4 regions of the Streptomyces sp. NBC_00554 genome follow, and region 1 is predicted to be linked to each of the others. Evidence: riboswitches for the same ligand, from Rfam matches in the RefSeq annotation. Region 1 holds a riboswitch; each other region holds the start of a gene.
What was found. A riboswitch is a leader RNA that binds a small molecule or an ion and turns the genes downstream of it on or off. The one in region 1 is predicted to bind cyclic di-AMP.

Region 1 (4,187 bases):
CGCAGGCGGTGCAGCTGGCGTGCCATGACCTCCGGGCCGCCCACGTCCCGTCGCAGCACCGCCTCGTCCAGGACCGCGCTCAGTTCCAGTGGTGGATTCGAACGCAGCACGTCCTGCCGGGCCAGGCGCACCTCGACGAGCGCGTCGAGCTTGCTGTCCTCAAGTCCCCCCACGGCGGCCCGAGTCACCGCACGGGCGTACTCGGGTGTCTGCAGCAACCCCGGCACCACGGACGTCTCCAGCGTGCGCATTCCGCTGGCCTGCGACTCCAGACTGATGAAGTCGCGGTACGTCGGTGGCAGCACACCGCGGTAGGCGTGCCACCAGTGGTGCCGCCCGTTGCCCTCCGCACCCGCCAGCACCACCAGGAGGTCCCGTAACTCGGGTTCCTCGACGGCGTACGCGTCCAGGAGCCGCTCCACGTCCGAGGGCTTGACCCCACTCGTGCCGGTCTCGATCCGGCTCACCTTCGACTGGTGCCAGCCGAGAAGACGGGCCGCCTCCCCGCTCGTGAGACCCGCACCTACGCGCAGAGCACGCAGTTCTGCACCGAGCTTGCGGCGGCGTACTGCGGGACCGTACTGCATGGCCGTACTCCTTACTCCTTCCGAGCCGCCCAAATACGGTCCTCCGTCGCAGAGTTCACCGCTTCGAGCGACAGATATATGCATATCTCGGTGGATCGCACCCGTGACCGGCCAGGTAATGGCAGTCTGGCGCGAAGCACCAGTCCGGGACCGTACTCGAACCATCCGCTCCGTGTCGGACCCCGGTCCCGTGGGAAAGGGACGACCGCGCCATGGCAGACCATCAGGAAGCATCCGTCACTCTGCCGAGCGATCCAGCCTCGGTCTCCGCGGCCCGGAAATTCGTCGCCGAAGTGCTGGCCGAATGGGGCCTGCCGGGTGACTCCGAAGTCGCCGACACCGTACGCCTGATCGTGTCCGAACTAGCCACCAACGCCGTCCAGCACACTTTCGGGCAGTCGCCCACCTTCAGAGTGGACGTCCGCCTCGAGCGGGACGAACACCTGCGCCTCGGCGTCACCGACAGCCACCCACGCTTTCCCAAACGACTGCCCGCGGCCGTCCAGCAGGACAACGGACGCGGCATGGTGATCATCCGCTGGCTGACCGCCGAGTGCGGCGGCAGACTCACCGTCCGGCCCACTCGCGAAGGCGGCAAGACCATCTCCATCGAACTGCCCTGGACGGCACCGGTCGAGCCGGTGACGGCAGGGGGTCCGCAAGAGCCCTGAAACCCGGTCCAGTTGTGCTGCGCGGCGGCGCGTCCGAAGGCGCCGCGCAGCGAACTCACGCTGCTGGGTCCGATTCCTCTCCTCGACCCTGTGTGGACGTGATGTAGCGCCCCACCAGCCGGGGCAGAACGGTCCACAGCGCCAGGCAGACGGCCAGAGTGCCCGCGCCCGCGGCGATCCCGGCGCCGCGCCCCAGCGTCACGTCCACGACGAGGAGCACCGCTCCGGTGAACGCCAGCATCAACACGTATAGGCCGACGTGGGTCAGCCAGGAGGAGACCCGCACGATGGCGGGTTTGACGTTCTGCTGGAACAGCGACCGGTGCAGGGCGGCCGGCGCCGTGAACAGGGCGGCGGCCAGGAACGCGAGCAGGAGGGTGGTGACGTACGTGGCGCGCTGTGCCGTGTCCAGCGAAGGGAAGCGCTGGGTGAAGGCCAGGGTCAGGAGAAAGGCGAAGAGGATCTGCACGCCGGTCTGGGTGACCCGCAGCTCCTGGAGGAGCTCGGCGAAATTGCGGTCGGCGCGCTCAAGAGGTTTCTCGTCGCGTTCCGTGCGGGGACGTTGTTCCACCATGGTGGACGAGTAACCGGTTCGACCGTGTTTCACGCCCTGCCGCACGTCCCGTGGGGGCGACGGCGCGTGCCGTCGCCCCCACGGACGGGTCAGCTGACCCGTCCGTACCAGACGCTCTTCGTCCAGATCTTCTGGAGCTTCACTACCTCCCCGGTCTTCGGGGAGTGCCAGATCTTTCCCTTCCCGGCGTAGATGCCGACGTGGTACACGCTCCGGCCCGAGTGGAAGAACACGAGGTCTCCGGCCTTGCGTTTGGAGGCGGAGACATGGTTGGTCTTGTTGTACTGCGCCGCGGCCGTACGAGGCAGCTTCTTGCCTGCCTTCTTGTACGAGTAGAGCGTGAGCCCGGAGCAGTCGAAGCGGCGCGGCCCAGCGGCGCCGTACTTGTACGGGGAGCCCTTCTTGGAAGCCGCGACCTGAAGTGCCTTCGTCGCCAGGGTGGCCGCTTCGGCGTCGGATGCGACGCCTGGGACCACGAGGCTGCCGCCCACGGCGGCGATGGTGAGAGCCGAGGCCGTACCGGCCCTCGTCCACAGCGACGGGACACGATTGAGCGCAGTCATGCGCAACCCTTCGTCAGCCGCCTGTGAAGGATGACCTGTCGGATTCGGGCTGGCGAAGTAGCCCGGCCGCGTGCTGCGGCTTCACCCCAAGGACCGCCCGGATCTCTCCGGCGGCCCGTCGTGCTGGGTCCTCCACTCCTGCCGATGCACATCTGTCGACCGGTCATCCGGGAGGCGGCAGGACTCGGCGTCCGACCCGGACCGCCCCGCCGGTGTGGCGGGGGCTTGTCGTCGGAAGGGATCTTCACGCATTGATGTCGGAAAATCCGAGCGGAATCGGCGGTTTGTGGGGTTACTCACCACTCACCCGTTCGGGTGGACACCCCGCCGTTCGAGCGAGTGTCCAGTAGGCCGACGACGCCCGTACCAGCGACGGAGGGCTTCAAGTACGCATCCGCGCTACGCGCGTTGCGCAACTTCTGCGCGCTCTTGGAAGGACGGGTGTCTACGCCATCCGGGGGTACACCATCTGGTCCGTTTGAAACCCGGGCCGGACGCTCCGACGGGTCGGTGCGTGCGGTGGCCCGGGTAGGGGTGCGTCAACTGTCGGAACCAGGCGGCAGGGTGACGCGGGCCGCCCGCCGCTCGCCGTCGAGGACACGCAGGGCCTGCGCCAGGGTCGGGGCGTGCACCTCGCTCTCGCCCCGCTGATGCATCAGCGCGAGGGCGTCCCGCAGCGCCGTCGCCTTGGCGACCAGCGCCTGAGCGGCCCTCAGGCCTCGGTAGGTGTCCCCGGGGCGGGCCGGGTTGATGCGGCCGAGCAGGTCGACCACGTCCAGGTAACGGTCGATCAACTCGGCTTCCGCGCGCGTCAGTGCGGGCAGCGGGGGCAGTTCGGGTGGGAGCATCGGCCGCTCACCTCGCGCCGGGTGTGGGGCGGGAAGCCTTGCGGCTCGGGATGATGCCGTCGATCAGTCCGTACGCCAGTGCCGCCGGCGCGTCGAGGATCTTGTCCCGCTCGATGTCCGCGGCGACCCGCTCCGGACTCTGGCCTGTGTGCCGCACGAGCATCTCCTCCAGCATCCTCCGAGTACGCGTCAACTCCTCGGCCTGGATGGCCAGATCAGAAGCCTGCCCGTGGATCGGCTCGGGAAACGACGGCTGGTGGATCAGCACGCGGGCACCCGGCAGCGCGAACCGCTTGCCCGGCGTACCGCCCGCAAGGAGCACGGCGGCGGCCGAAGCGGCCTGGCCGAGACAGACGGTCTCCACCTCGCAGGTGACGAACTGCATCGTGTCGTAGACGGCGGTCATCGCGCTGAGTGAGCCGCCGGGGGAGTTGATGTACAGCGAGATGTCCCGGTCCGGCGCCAGGTACTCCAGGTGCATGAACTGAGCCATCACGTCGTTCGCCGACGTGTCGTCGACCGGCGTCCCGAGGAACACGATCCGCTCGTCGAGCAGCTTCGAATACGGGTCCAGGGTCCGGTGGCCCGCGCTGGAGCGTTCGGTGAACTCGGGCAGGACATGGCGGGCGGACGGGCGGTTCATGGCTTACGCCTCCTCGGCATCGCTTCTGTAAAAAATGTACAGGACGTACGTATGCCTTCGGAGGGTGCTCGCTGACAGCGAAAATCCCCGTGGAGCTAGGTGCTCCACGGGGATTCGGTGTACGGCGAGGGTCAGGTGAGGGGGGCCGGGGCGGGTGTGCCGTAGAACGTTATGGCGGGCCAACCGCGGGACGCGGTCAGTTCGTTGAGGGCGTTCGCTATTTCCAGGGGGGTGATGGTGTTCGCTGTCGGAGCTTCGGAGAACCCGATGCTGAAACTCAGGCTGATCTGGCCCACGTAGT
Region 2 (4,187 bases), 4.8 Mb from region 1:
TCGGGGCCGAGCAGGCCTTCGACGACGGCCAGCGCGCCGGCGGTGTCGCCGTGGACCAGGCGTTCGCGGACGCCGGCGAGACAGTCCGGACGCCGGTGTGCCTCGTCGATGGCCTGCAGACAGGGGAGCGGAGTGCCGGTGAGCGCGACCAGCAGTTCCTCCCGGCGGACCTCGGCGGGGTCGTGGTCCAGCGCCGCCAGTACCCCGTCGACCAGGCCGATCCGGTGCTCGGCCCCACGGCACTCCACGAGTCGCGGTTGGCCCGCGGCCCGGTCCGGAACGGGGGAGGAGCGGGTCGGCGAGCGACCCGTCATCAGTGCCGAGGCGACCAGTGGATGCAGCCGGTCGACCTCGAGCGAACCGGTGCGGATCAGCTCCAGGTCGGGCAGCACCCAGGTCGCCGCGTCGGGCAGTACCGGCAGTGCGGAGGCGCTGCCGTCCGTGGGCGCCGCGGCGATCCGCATGACGGGTGGCGCGAGGCCGTCCCTGTCCGCGGTCAGCTTCAGGGCCAGCCGATGCCGGGCCCCGATCCGCACGGCGACGGTACCGGTGCCGTCCGTACGCCCTTCGGCGTGCAGCAGGATCCCCGCCTCGGCCGCCCATCGGTCGACAGCACACCGGCGTTCCTGCGGCACCATCCCCAGCGGATCCGGATCCGGATCCGGGTCGGCGGAGGGGGCGCGCGGCCGATCGGCCCCGGACCGGACCCTCAGCTCGTCGGCCCTGCGCGCGTCCCACAGGTGCCGGTGCAGGTCGAGCCGGTACCGCCGGTTGGGATGAGGATGAGGGTGAGGATGCGGATGCCGGTATGAGCCGGACTCGAAGCCGGGGCCGCCCCACAGCGCGAGGCTGATCCGCTGGCCGGCGTCCGCCCAGGCGGGCGGAGTCCGGACCACGAGGTACACCGGGTGCGCGCCCTCACGCCCCGCGGCCACGTACTCGTACCGTGCCAGGGCGATGGTCAGCCCCGGGCGCAGCAGCCCGTCAGGAGCGACCCTCGGCAGGTGCCAGCGCAACAGGTCGGGAGCCAGATGGCGGAGATCGGCCCGGATCCGGGCCGCGAGGTCGTGGCCATGCGTGCGCGCCACGGAACGCAGATTGAAATCGACGTCGATACCTGCGGCGGCACACGCCCCCGCCCAGTCCCCGGCGGAGCGGCGGGCGGTCGCAGTCTCGATCATGGAGGGCGGCACGGCGAACTCGCGCACGCGCAGCCAGAAGGAAAGGCGGGAATCCCCATTCGCGGTCCGAGTGAGCATCAGCACTCACCTTGCGCGGATGGGACCCCCAATCTGCCTACGGATTGAGTCATCATCGCTGCGAGCATAACGCTCCCGACCGCGATCCGGCAGGTGCATTTTTGTGGCGCATGGAGAGGCGCATGGATCTGCCGGTTCCATGCGCCAGCTGTCCGCCGGCGGTCGTACGGAGATGAACTGCCTGCTCAGTAGGCCCCGTTGACGTTGTCGATCGAACCGTACTTCGCCGCGGCGTAGTTGCAGGCCGCCGTGATGTTCGCGACCGGGTCGTAGGGGTCCATCGAGGTGCCGGCCACGTGGTAGGCGGCGAAGGTCGGGTCGATGACCTGGAGGAGGCCCTTGGAGGGGGTGCCGGCGGCGGCGTTGGAGTCCCAGTTGTTGATGGCCAGGGGGTTCCCCGCGGACTCGCGAATGATGTTGCGGTGGATGCCGTCGTAGGTGCCGGGGATTCCGGCCTTGGCCATGACGTCCAGGGACTCCTTGATCCAGCCGTCGAGGTCGTCCGTGTAGGTCGTGGTGGTGGCGGGGGCCGCCGCGGATTCCGTGGTGGAGCCGGTCGACTTCGTGGACGTTTGGGCAGTTTTCGTGCCAACCGTCAGGGTGGTGCCCGGACGCAGCGCCGCCGGGTCGCTGCCGATGACCGCGGCGTTGGCCTTGTAGAGCGTCTGCCAGCTGCCGTCCTTGGTGTGTTCCCGCGCGATCTTGGACAAGGTGTCGCCCGCGGCGACCTTGTACGTGACGAGCTTGACGTCGGGCACGGCGGCGGGAGCGGACTTCGCCGCCGCGGTCACCTGGGCGGGCACGGACGCCTGGGTGGCGGCGTGGGCGCCGGTCGCGCTCACCAGGGGGAGTGCGAGCGCGGCTCCGCCCGTTCCCGCCGCGACCATGCCGCGGGTGAGGTGGTTGGTCCTGGGGCGGCGGTGCTTGCCTCGTGCGGGCATGACGAATTCCTCTCCGGCGCCTGCGAGGTGAGCTGTCGGGTTCGGGCGGGAGCTGCCCGGCCGCGTGGTGGGTGCGGCTTCACCCCTAGCCGTTCCGGTGTCCGGATCGGCGGCTTACCTGGGTCCCCCGCTCCTGCCGTGAGCGCGTGGGTGGGTGGGTTTCCGGGCGGCGGCAGGATTCGGCGTTCCGCCTGGATCGACGCGAACGTATGCGAGAGCACATGTCGGGAACAAGGCCCGATTTCGCGGCGTAGATCGCTTTTGCCTCGGTGGATTGCAGCGAGAATCGCCCGATTCCACCGGAATGTGAAACTCAACTTGCCTTTCGCGAATGGGCAATTGTGAACCGGGGTCAGATGTCGATCTTGTCCGGACGTGACCCATTTCACGCGACCAAGCATGAACAAAGCGGCGACGCGGGCAATCTAGGTGCAATACGGGCAATCGCTGGACGCTCGAAGGCACGATGACCGGCGGCCGCCTAGGGCCTGTCCGGCGGATCAGGCCCTAGCCCGCAGTCCGCGGAATTCGCCGCTCCCACGTCCGGTGGAACACCACTTCGTCCCCGTCCTTGCAGATCAGCTCGTTCAAGGTGATGAAGTCATCGGCATCGCAGGTGATTTCGGAGGTTGTGGAGACCCGCGCATCCCAAGGCAAATCCGGCCGATGCAGCCGGATCGACCAGGTCGACCGCGTCCGGGCCGACAGCGGATCCGACTCATTGATCGTGTACGTCTCCACCGCGTCCTCCGTGAATTCGAGGCCGTCGGGATAGACGCGGGTGCCGCCGTAGCGGGGGTCGACTTCGAGGCGCCACTCGCCCTTGGCGACGTCGCGTACGACGAGGCGTTCGGGGCGTGGTTCGTCGAGGGTCGCCGGTACGACGACGCCCAGGGGTTCGGACTCCTCCGGCTCCTCGAAGGTGATCGGGGACGACGACTGCCTTGCCCGTACGGGGAGTTCGAGGGCGCTGCCCGCCGGGTCCAGGGTGAAGCCCGCCTCCGAGCCGGGCTGGGGCCAGATCCACGGCCAGTACGCGGAGGAGACCGCGAGGCGGATGCGGTGACCGGACGGGAAGGCGTGGCCGATGCCGTTCAGGTCGAAAAGCACGTCCTCCGTAGAGCCCGGTTTCCAGGGAACCGCCTGGTCACGGCCATGGCGTGCTGACAGGTTCAGGACGCCACGGGTGACGAGTGTGGAGGAGCCGTCGGGGGCCACGTCGCAGACCCGGGCGATCACCTGGCCGCGCTCGGCCCAGGACGTCAGCCGCAACCGCACCTTCGGGCGGCCCAACACCCAGGTCTCCTGCGGGACTTCGAACTCGAAGCAGGCCGAACGCCCGTCCTCCTCCCGCTGGTCCGGCGGCAGGTCCGCGTCGTTCCCGAAGGGGAAGAAGCGGCCCGCGTCCACGCCCGTGTGCTGCGGGGAGCGCACCAGTACCGGCGCGCCCTGGAGGCCGTACGAGACCGGTGTCACGGAGGGGGACGGCCAGGCCTCGTCGCCCACCCACCGGCCCGGCAACACGTCGTACACCGTTGCCGGGCGGTGCGAGTCCATGACGTACGAGCGGAGGAGCGGTTCCGACATCACGCCCGTGTCCCCGTCGCGCAGCCAGTGGTCCCACCAGCGCAGCGTCTCCTGGAGGAAGCCGATCGCCGGTCCCGGCGGCAGGCCCCGGTCCGGGTACTGGTGGGACCAGGGGCCGATCAGGCCTCGTACGCGATCCGGTGGCAGGTTCTCGACCAGGCGCAACACCGTGTCCCGGTACGGGTCGTGCCAGCCGCCCACCGCGAGGACGGCGGCCTGGATCGCGCCGTAGTCCTCGCAGACGCTGCCGTGGCGCCAGTACGCGTCCCGCGTCTGGTGCTCGAGCCAGGTGTGGATGAAGGGGTCCACCGCCTCCAGCCGCTTCACCCACATGTCGTGCCACATCACCTCGCCCACGTGCACCGGGTCCGGCGGGCGGGCGACGAAGGCGAGCATGGTG
Region 3 (4,187 bases), 3.0 Mb from region 1:
GACTTGCCCTCGAACTCGTACTTGCCGTCCTTGTAGAACTCGGACGCGGCGACGTCGAGCGCGAGCGCGATCTGCTCGCCGGGGATGTAACCGGCCTGCTTGATGGCCTCGACGATGAGGTCGAGCGCTGCGCGGTTGGACTCCAGGTTCGGGGCGAAGCCGCCCTCGTCGCCGAGGCCGGTGGACAGGCCCTTGGTCTTCAGCACCTTCTTGAGGGTGTGGTAGACCTCGGCGCCCCAGCGCAGCGCCTCGGAGAAGGACTCCGCGCCGATCGGGGCGATCATGAACTCCTGGATGTCCACGTTCGAGTCCGCGTGCGACCCGCCGTTGAGGATGTTCATCATCGGAACGGGCAGCAGGTGCGCGTTCGGGCCGCCCAGGTAGCGGAAGAGGGGGAGGTCGCTGGCCTCGGAGGCGGCGTGCGCGACGGCGAGGGAGACGCCGAGGATGGCGTTGGCGCCGAGCGAGCCCTTGTTGTCGGTGGCGTCCAGGTCGAACATCGCCTGGTCGATCAGGCGCTGCTCGGTGGCGTCGTAACCGACGAGCTCCGGGCCGATCTGCTCGATGACCGCGAGGACGGCCTTCTCGACACCCTTGCCGTGGTAGCGGTTGGGGTCACCGTCGCGGAGCTCGATGGCCTCGAAGGCGCCGGTGGAGGCGCCGGACGGGACGGCGGCACGACCCGTGCTGCCGTCATCGAGGCCGACCTCGACCTCGACGGTGGGGTTCCCTCGCGAGTCGAGGATTTCCCGGGCTACGACGACGTCGATGGACGGCACGAGCATCTCCTTCTGGGATGTGACGCGGGTACGCGGGGCTTTTTGGAACCCTGCGGGATGAGCCTAACCGGCTCGGAGCGATCGGCCAGCCGGTCGACCACCCCTTGGGCAGAACACAGGGTAAACATTGTTCCAGAACGGAACAAAAAAGGAATGAAAAACCCCGCCCCGGTGCGTACGGGGGAACACGCACCGGAGCGGGGAGCCCGTGGGGACGGGGGTGACCCACACGAGGCCTTCAGTATGGAGACCACGTATAGGAGAGAGCTGAGGTTCAGCTACGAGCCTGGTGTCAGCCGACCGCCGTGGGCCGACAACCGCTGCCCCTCAGCTCTCGGACCTCAGCTGAGGTGCAGCTGCTGACCCGGGTAGATGAAGTCCGCGTCGTCGATGATGTCCTTGTTCAGCTTGAGCAGCTGCTGCCAGCCACCCTTGACGTTCTTCGCCTCGGCGATGGCGCTGAGGGTGTCGTTCTTCTTCACCTTGTACTCGCCGTCACCCTTCTTGACCTTCTTGCCGGTCGGGGTCTCGACGGTCTTCGCCTTGGCGGTCTTGGTCGTCGCGGTGGACGTGTTCGACTGCTGCGAAGGAGTGGTGCTCTGCTCGCTGCTCGACGACGAGGAGGACGAGGACGAGTCGCTCGTACCACCGTCGTACGCGGCGCTCGACAGGCCCGTGCCGCAGGACGGCCAGGCGCCCTTGCCCTGTGCGGCGAGGACCTTCTCGGCGACCGTTATCTGCTGGGACTTGGAGGCCTGGTCGGCGGTGGCGGCGTAAGCGCTGCCGCCGTACGCGGACCAGGTGGAGGAGGAGAACTGCAGACCGCCGTAGTAACCGTTGCCGGTGTTGATGGCCCAGTTGCCGCCGGACTCGCACTGGGCGACGGTGTCCCACTCGGAGGTGGTGGCGGCGGAGGCGGTGCCGGACGCCATCAGCGGGGCGGCGACGGCGACGCCGGTCACCCCGGCGAGCGTGGCAATGCGGGTGACCTTGGACGGGCGACGGTGCTTGCCCTTGCACGAACGCAGCATGAAGTGATCCCCTCACCGACGCCTGCGAGGTGAGCTGTCGGGTTCGGGCGGGTGAGTGCCCGGTCGCGCACCTCTCGGCGCACGTCTTCACCCCAAGCCGCTCCCGGTCAACTACCGGGCTCGGCACTTACCTTGGGTCCCCCGCTCCTGCCTACGGCGCTTGACGCGACGACTGTTCCCGTACGGCCGCTGGCAGGATTCGGCGTTGCGATCGTCGGGGCCCGCTGTGGCGAGCGGTCACGACCGTAAGCAGGCGATCGGCGGAATTTCAAAGACGATCAGGGGGTCTGAGATCCATCTCTCATTCTCACCAAACCGGACATTCCATGGCGAACCATGACGCGAACTCCCGCTACTTTTCGCCCGGTTCGGCACCAACTGCAAGGCTCTGACCGGGGAGAATGAGGTTCGCGTCGGTGCCCACCGTCTCCTCGTTCTCGGCGTACAGCTCGGCCCATCCGCCTTCGAGGCCAAGGGCGTCGGCGATGGCCGAGAGACTGTCGCCGACGCGGACGACGTACGAACCGTCGACGACGCCGCGAAGGCCGTCGGAGTCACGCGAGGCATGCCGCCCGGCCGTGCTGTCCGTACGGCCGTCGGTCGTGCCCTCGGTGGCGGTGTCGCCGCGGTGACGCCCGGCGCCGGTCGTCGCACTGTCGGACGCATCCGAAGAGTCGTCACTCTGGGCCGACTTGTCCGAGTCGTCATCGTTTGTCGCGCTCGAGTCCGCACCCTCGTCCGCGTCCGAAGTGTCGGACTTGGTCGACGTGTCGGACGAGGACGACGCGGACGGAGAGGGGCTGGACGAAGCAGACAAGTCGAGCGAACCGGATGAGTCGGTCGATTCCGAGCTCGAAGAGTCGGAGGAGTCCGAAGTGGAGGCGTCGGACGACGAGTCGTCCGACACGCCCGTGTCGACGTCCGCCGAGGCCGAGTCCTTGCTGAGCCCGGAGAGGGGTCCACAGGTGGGCCAGGCGACGACTCCGCGGCCGTCGAGGATCTTCTCGGCGACTGCTATCTGCTGCGAGCGGCTGGCCTGGTCGGCGCTCGGGGCGTATTCGATGCCGCCGTAGTTCTCCCAGTCCCACTGGGTCAAGTGCAGCCCGCCGTAGTACCCGTCACCGGTGTTGTCGCTCCAGGAGGCGCCCGTCTCGCACTCCGCGACACGGTCCCAGGTGGTGGCGTCGGCCGCGCTCGCACTCGTGGCACCGAGCAACGGGATCGCGATGGCCGATCCGGTCACTCCTGCCGCGACGATGAGAGCCGGAGCCTGACGGGGGCGACGATGGCGGCCGTTCCCGGAGAGCATGCGGAAGCCTTTCACGTGACAGCAGGTGACTAAAGCGACGTACGGAGACGTCTGCGACGGATGATCCGCGCTGGTCATTGAACGTATCGGCACTCGAACGCTTGTCACAAGTCGATGCAGCGTAGATCACGTGAAGATCACAATGTTGATGGACCGTCAGCTTTTCGCGCCCCCGAAGTGCCTTACGAAGGCCCGGTGGACAACTGGAGCGGAGGCGTGAACTCCACTGGAAGTGTGCGCAATCCGCGCATAATGAGCCCACCGCGCCATCGCAAATCGGCGGAATCTCCCGCGAGTTGGAGGTCGGGGAGGCGGGTGAGGAGGGTGGCCAGCGCGGTCTGGCCCTCCAGGCGGGCGAGGGGTGCGCCGAGGCAGTAGTGGATGCCGTGTCCGTAGCCGAGATGCTGGTTGTCACGGCGGGAGAGGTCGAGGGTGTCCGGCTGCGCGAAGCGTTCGGGGTCACGGTCCGCAGCCGCCAGTACGACGAGGACGGGGTCGCCGGGTGCGATGTCCTGTCCGCCGAGCCGGACGGCCTCGGTCGCGAACCGCCAAGTGGCCAGCTCCACAGGGCCGTCGAAGCGAAGGAGTTCCTCGACACCGGTTTCGAGCAGTCCACTCTCCCCGGCGGCAAGGGACTTCTGCAGTCGCTGCCGCTGCTCGGGGTGGGTGAGGAGGGCGTACGTGCCGTTGCCGATCAAGTTCACGGTCGTCTCAAAACCGGCAAACAGGAGGATGAAGGCCATGGCCACCACCTCGTTCTCCGTGAGGTGCTCACCGTGGTCGGAGGCGCGGATGAGGCCGGAGACGAGGTCCTCGCCGGGGGCGGCGTGTTCGGGCAGCGCCTCGCGCTTGCGGTGGATCAGCTCGGCCAGATATCCGCGCATCTTCTTGACGGACCGTGCGACACCGCCCCGCGGCCCTCCCCCGTGCCGGATCATCATCCCCGCCCAGTCCCGGAAGTCGTCCTGGTCCTCGCGGGGGACGCCGAGGAGCTCGCAGATGGCGTAGATGGGGAGCGGGAAGGCGAACTCGTGGATCAGGTCTGCGGACCCCTTCTCCGCGAACTGG
Region 4 (4,187 bases), 6.4 Mb from region 1:
GCGAGGGCCTTCTCCGAGGGCACCGACAAGCTCTCCGCCGAGGAGTTCGCGGCCGAGCTGGAGCGCTGCGGGGCCACGCTCGACTCGTACGCCGACCACCCCGGCGTACGCCTGTCGCTCGAAGTCCCCGTCTCGCGCCTCCCGAAGGCGCTCGATCTGCTCGCCGACGCCCTGAGGGCACCGGCGTTCGCGGACAGCGAGGTCGAGCGGCTGGTGCGCAACCGGCTGGACGAGATCCCGCACGAGACCGCCAACCCGGCACGCCGCGCCGCGAAGGAGCTCTCCAAGGAGCTGTTCCCGGCCACCTCGCGCATGTCCCGTCCGCGCCAGGGCACCGAGGAGACGGTCGAGGCGATCGACTCGGGAGCCGTACGCGCCTTCTACGAGAAGCACGTACGCCCCGCCACGGCCACCACCGTGATCGTCGGCGACCTCACCGGGGTCGACGTCGACGCGCTGCTCGCCGACACGCTCGGCGCCTGGACCGGCTCGTCCGCCGAGCCGCGCCCCGTGCCGCCGGTGACCGCCGACGACACCGGCCGTGTCGTCATCGTGGACCGCCCCGGCGCCGTCCAGACGCAGCTGCTCATCGGCCGTGTCGGCGCCGACCGGCACGACCGCGTCTGGCCCGCCCAGGTGCTCGGCACGTACTGCCTCGGCGGCACCCTCACCTCGCGTCTGGACCGCGTCCTGCGCGAGGAGAAGGGTTACACCTACGGTGTGCGGGCGTTCGGCCAGGTGCTGCGCTCGGCCCCGGACGGCACCGGTATCGCGATGCTCGCCATCAGCGGCTCCGTGGACACCCCGAACACCGGCCCGGCACTCGACGACCTCTGGAAGGTGCTGCGCACCCTCGCCGCGGAGGGCCTGACGGACGCCGAGCGCGACATCGCCGTACAGAACCTGGTGGGTGTGGCGCCCCTCAAGTTCGAGACGGCGGCGGCCGTCGCGGGCACGCTGGCCGACCAGGTCGAGCAGCACCTGCCCGACGACTACCAGGCGACGCTGTATCAGCAGCTCGCCGCCACCGGCACCGTGGAGGCCACCGCGGCCGCCGTGAGCGCCTTCCCGGTGGACCGCCTGGTGACCGTCCTGGTGGGCGACGCCGCGACGATCGAGGAGCCCGTCAAGGCGCTCGGAATCGGTGAAGTGAGCGTCGTTCCGGCGGAGTAGGGCCGAGTAGGACAGAGCGGAACAGCACGCTCCCATGGGGGCCCAGGAGACCACGGAGTCTCCTGGGCCCCCATTTGTCCGTATTGATAGAGAGGTTGCCTGTCTGCCCTGTGGCATGCGCTACAAAAGCCGTGATCCGTTTGTCGATTGAAAGATGTCCCGTTTAGCGTCGGTCCGGCTGTTCGTCAGGCAGTGCGCCGCGCCCGCGGCACCGGACAGCCATCGCTTAGTCCCCGTACGGCGTGAGCCAGGGGAGCCGGGGACCCACACGTAGTCCCTGGGGTGAATCGGACGCCCTCTCCGGAGGTGGTCCGTAGGAGACCTTCCTGCTCCGAACCCGTCAGCTAACCCGGTAGGCGAGAAGGAAGGAAAGGATCAGCCCCTACATGGCGTTCACCTGTGGCACAGGCAAGCACCGTCGCCCGAGCCGCGTGCAGCGCACGACCAAGAACGCCATCGGCGTCGCGGCGCTCACCACCACCGGCGTCCTCGGCTCCCTGGCCTCCCCGGCGCTCGCCGCGGACAACTCGGTCGAGCAGACCGGTCTGACCCAGGCCATCGAGATCGGTGACTCGATCGCCGACCAGATCGACGCGCAGGCCGCGGCCCAGCAGCACGCCGCCGACGAGGCAGCCGCGAAGAAGAAGGCCGACGCGGCCGCGAAGAAGAAGGCCGAGGAGAAGGCCAAGGAGGAGCGCGAGGCCAAGGAGCGCGCCGCCCGCGAGGCCGAGCGCAAGCGCCTCAACACCTTCGTCTCACCGGTCACCGGCTCGTACGTCTCCACCGGCTACAAGACCGGCGGCAGCCTCTGGTCCTCCGGCAGCCACACCGGCATCGACTTCCATGCCGCGTCCGGCACCTCGGTCCACGCGGTCGGCTCCGGCACCGTCGTCGAGGCCGGCTGGGGCGGCGCCTACGGCAACAACATCGTCATCAAGATGAACGACGGCACGTACACGCAGTACGGCCACCTGTCGTCCATCGGCGTCTCCGTGGGCCAGACGGTCACCCCGGGCCGGCAGATAGGCCTCTCCGGGTCCACCGGCAACACCACCGGGCCGCACCTCCACTTCGAGGCCCGGACGACCGCCGAGTACGGCTCGGACATCGACCCCGTCGCGTACCTCCGCTCGCACGGTGTGAACGTCTGACGCCGCCCGGCATGAACGACTGATCACTCGCTTACGTACCTGTACAAGGCCCCGGCTCGCACGAGCCGGGGCCTTGTGGTTTCGAACCGCTTCCTGTCCAAAAAATATCCATGGATTCCGGTCCGCCATCGGAAATTCCGAGTCTCTGCAATAGAGTCACTGAACAAGCGTCAATCGACGGCGTTTCACGGGGATTAAAGCGGAGGTCCGGTATGCGTGTTCCTGCGCACTCGGTATGCACAGCGATCCGCGACGACATCGTCGCGGGTGTCTACGAGCGCGGCAGCCGGCTCACCGAGGAACTGCTCGCGCGCCGCTACGGCGTCTCGCGCGTCCCCGTGCGTGAGGCCCTGCGCACGCTGGAAGCCGAGGGCTTCGTCGTCACCCGGCGGCACGCGGGCGCGTGTGTCGCGGAGCCGACCGAGCAGGAGGCCGGGGACCTGCTCGAGATGCGCATGCTCCTTGAGCCGCTGGGCGCCGCGCGGGCCGCACAGCGCCGCACCGAAGCCCACCTCAAGGTGCTCCGAGGCCTGGTCAGGCTGGGTCAGGAGCGGGCCAGGAGGGGCAACAGCGAGGATCTGCGCTCGCTGGGCGGCTGGTTCCACGAGACCCTCGCGCAGGCCTCCGGAAGCACCGCGCTGACCTCCACGCTCGCCCAGCTGCGGCACAAGATCGCCTGGATGTACGCGGTCGAGGCACCGGCCAACCCCGCGGAATCCTGGGCCGAGCACGGCGGGATCGTGGACGCCGTGGCGCGCGGCGACAGTGAGCGGGCCCGGGCGATCACGGCCCTGCACACCGAACGCGCGACGGCCGCGCACCGGCTTCGCTTTCCCGGCGCGGGAGATCGCCCGGACCGTGTGAGGACTTCGCAACATCCCGTAAACATGACGGGCCTGCGGCATTAACAAGAGCGCCGTATACAAAGAGGAGTAATTCGCGGGAGATTATTTATGCTGCCCGCACAATGGAATTGCGAAGGGCCCGCCCGATAATTCGGACGGGCCCTGCGTGGCATTTTTTGGAGCGTCGAACACCCCAACCATCAATTGAGAAACCCCAACGGCGCGCAACCACCACCGCGAGAGCGGCGCCGGTTAAGGCGCAAAGAGGTGTCTCAGACGGTCTCGGGAAGCTCCTCGAGCCCCTCGGCGACCAGCTTCGCCAGACGGTCGAGGGCGACGTCCGCGCCCTCGGCCTCGGACGCGAGGACGATCTCCTCGCCGCCCTGGGCACCCAGGCCGAGGACCGCGAGCATGGAGGCCGCGTTGACGGGGTTGCCGTCAGCCTTGGCGATCGTCACGGGGACGCCGGAGGCCGTGGCCGCCCGGACGAAGATGGAGGCGGGGCGGGCGTGGAGGCCCTCGGCCCAGCCGACGTTGACGCGGCGCTCAGCCATGTGATGCTGCCCTTCAGATGTCTCAGGTTGTCTAGACCAGTGTCCCATATCGTGAAGCGTGTCCGGAGCGGGCCCATTCGGTGACAAACCGTCTGTTGCCGTCTGGGGCCGTCCCGAACCCCGTCGTCGGATCCCGGCCTGGATCCGACTTCGGTCCCCCAAGACTGCCTCGCGCCGTTGTCGTACGCGAGCCGTACTGTGGGCGCATGCAGAACTCGTCGGACCGGCACGAGTACCCCTCCCACTGGGAGGCGGACGTGGTGCTGCGCGACGGCGGCACGGCACGCGTCAGGCCCATCACCGTCGATGACGCCGAGCGTCTGGTCAGCTTCTACCAGCAGGTCTCCGACGAGTCGAAGTACTACCGCTTCTTCGCGCCGTATCCGCGCCTGTCCGCGAAGGACGTCCACCGCTTCACGCACCACGACTTTGTGGACCGGGTGGGACTCGCGGCCACGGTGGGC

Region 2: another riboswitch for cyclic di-AMP. It lies ahead of OG266_RS18085 (LysM peptidoglycan-binding domain-containing protein); the one in region 1 lies ahead of OG266_RS39660 (C40 family peptidase).
Region 3: another riboswitch for cyclic di-AMP. It lies ahead of OG266_RS26355 (transglycosylase family protein); the one in region 1 lies ahead of OG266_RS39660 (C40 family peptidase).
Region 4: another riboswitch for cyclic di-AMP. It lies ahead of OG266_RS11030 (M23 family metallopeptidase); the one in region 1 lies ahead of OG266_RS39660 (C40 family peptidase).

The regions. Positions count from the first base shown of each region.
Region 1 is NZ_CP107799.1:8,936,423-8,940,609, forward strand. It holds gene OG266_RS39645 (helix-turn-helix domain-containing protein) at 1-587, opposite strand, end outside; gene OG266_RS39650 (ATP-binding protein) at 800-1,258, shown strand; gene OG266_RS39655 (DUF6328 family protein) at 1,314-1,832, opposite strand; gene OG266_RS39660 (C40 family peptidase) at 1,922-2,395, opposite strand; cyclic di-AMP (ydaO/yuaA leader) riboswitch at 2,399-2,585, opposite strand; gene OG266_RS39665 (hypothetical protein) at 2,935-3,243, opposite strand; gene OG266_RS39670 (ATP-dependent Clp protease proteolytic subunit) at 3,251-3,886, opposite strand; gene OG266_RS39675 (twin-arginine translocation signal domain-containing protein) at 4,018-4,187, opposite strand, start outside.
Region 2 is NZ_CP107799.1:4,182,784-4,186,970, reverse strand. It holds gene OG266_RS18090 (hypothetical protein) at 1-1,259, opposite strand, end outside; gene OG266_RS18085 (LysM peptidoglycan-binding domain-containing protein) at 1,445-2,200, opposite strand; cyclic di-AMP (ydaO/yuaA leader) riboswitch at 2,205-2,355, opposite strand; gene OG266_RS18080 (CocE/NonD family hydrolase) at 2,708-4,187, opposite strand, start outside.
Region 3 is NZ_CP107799.1:5,962,828-5,967,014, reverse strand. It holds gene eno (phosphopyruvate hydratase) at 1-785, opposite strand, end outside; gene OG266_RS26355 (transglycosylase family protein) at 1,121-1,810, opposite strand; cyclic di-AMP (ydaO/yuaA leader) riboswitch at 1,815-1,979, opposite strand; gene OG266_RS26350 (transglycosylase family protein) at 2,163-3,119, opposite strand; gene OG266_RS26345 (cytochrome P450) at 3,302-4,187, opposite strand, start outside.
Region 4 is NZ_CP107799.1:2,530,524-2,534,710, reverse strand. It holds gene OG266_RS11035 (M16 family metallopeptidase) at 1-1,173, shown strand, start outside; cyclic di-AMP (ydaO/yuaA leader) riboswitch at 1,387-1,547, shown strand; gene OG266_RS11030 (M23 family metallopeptidase) at 1,560-2,324, shown strand; gene OG266_RS11025 (GntR family transcriptional regulator) at 2,537-3,232, shown strand; gene OG266_RS11020 (HPr family phosphocarrier protein) at 3,442-3,723, opposite strand; gene OG266_RS11015 (GNAT family N-acetyltransferase) at 3,930-4,187, shown strand, end outside.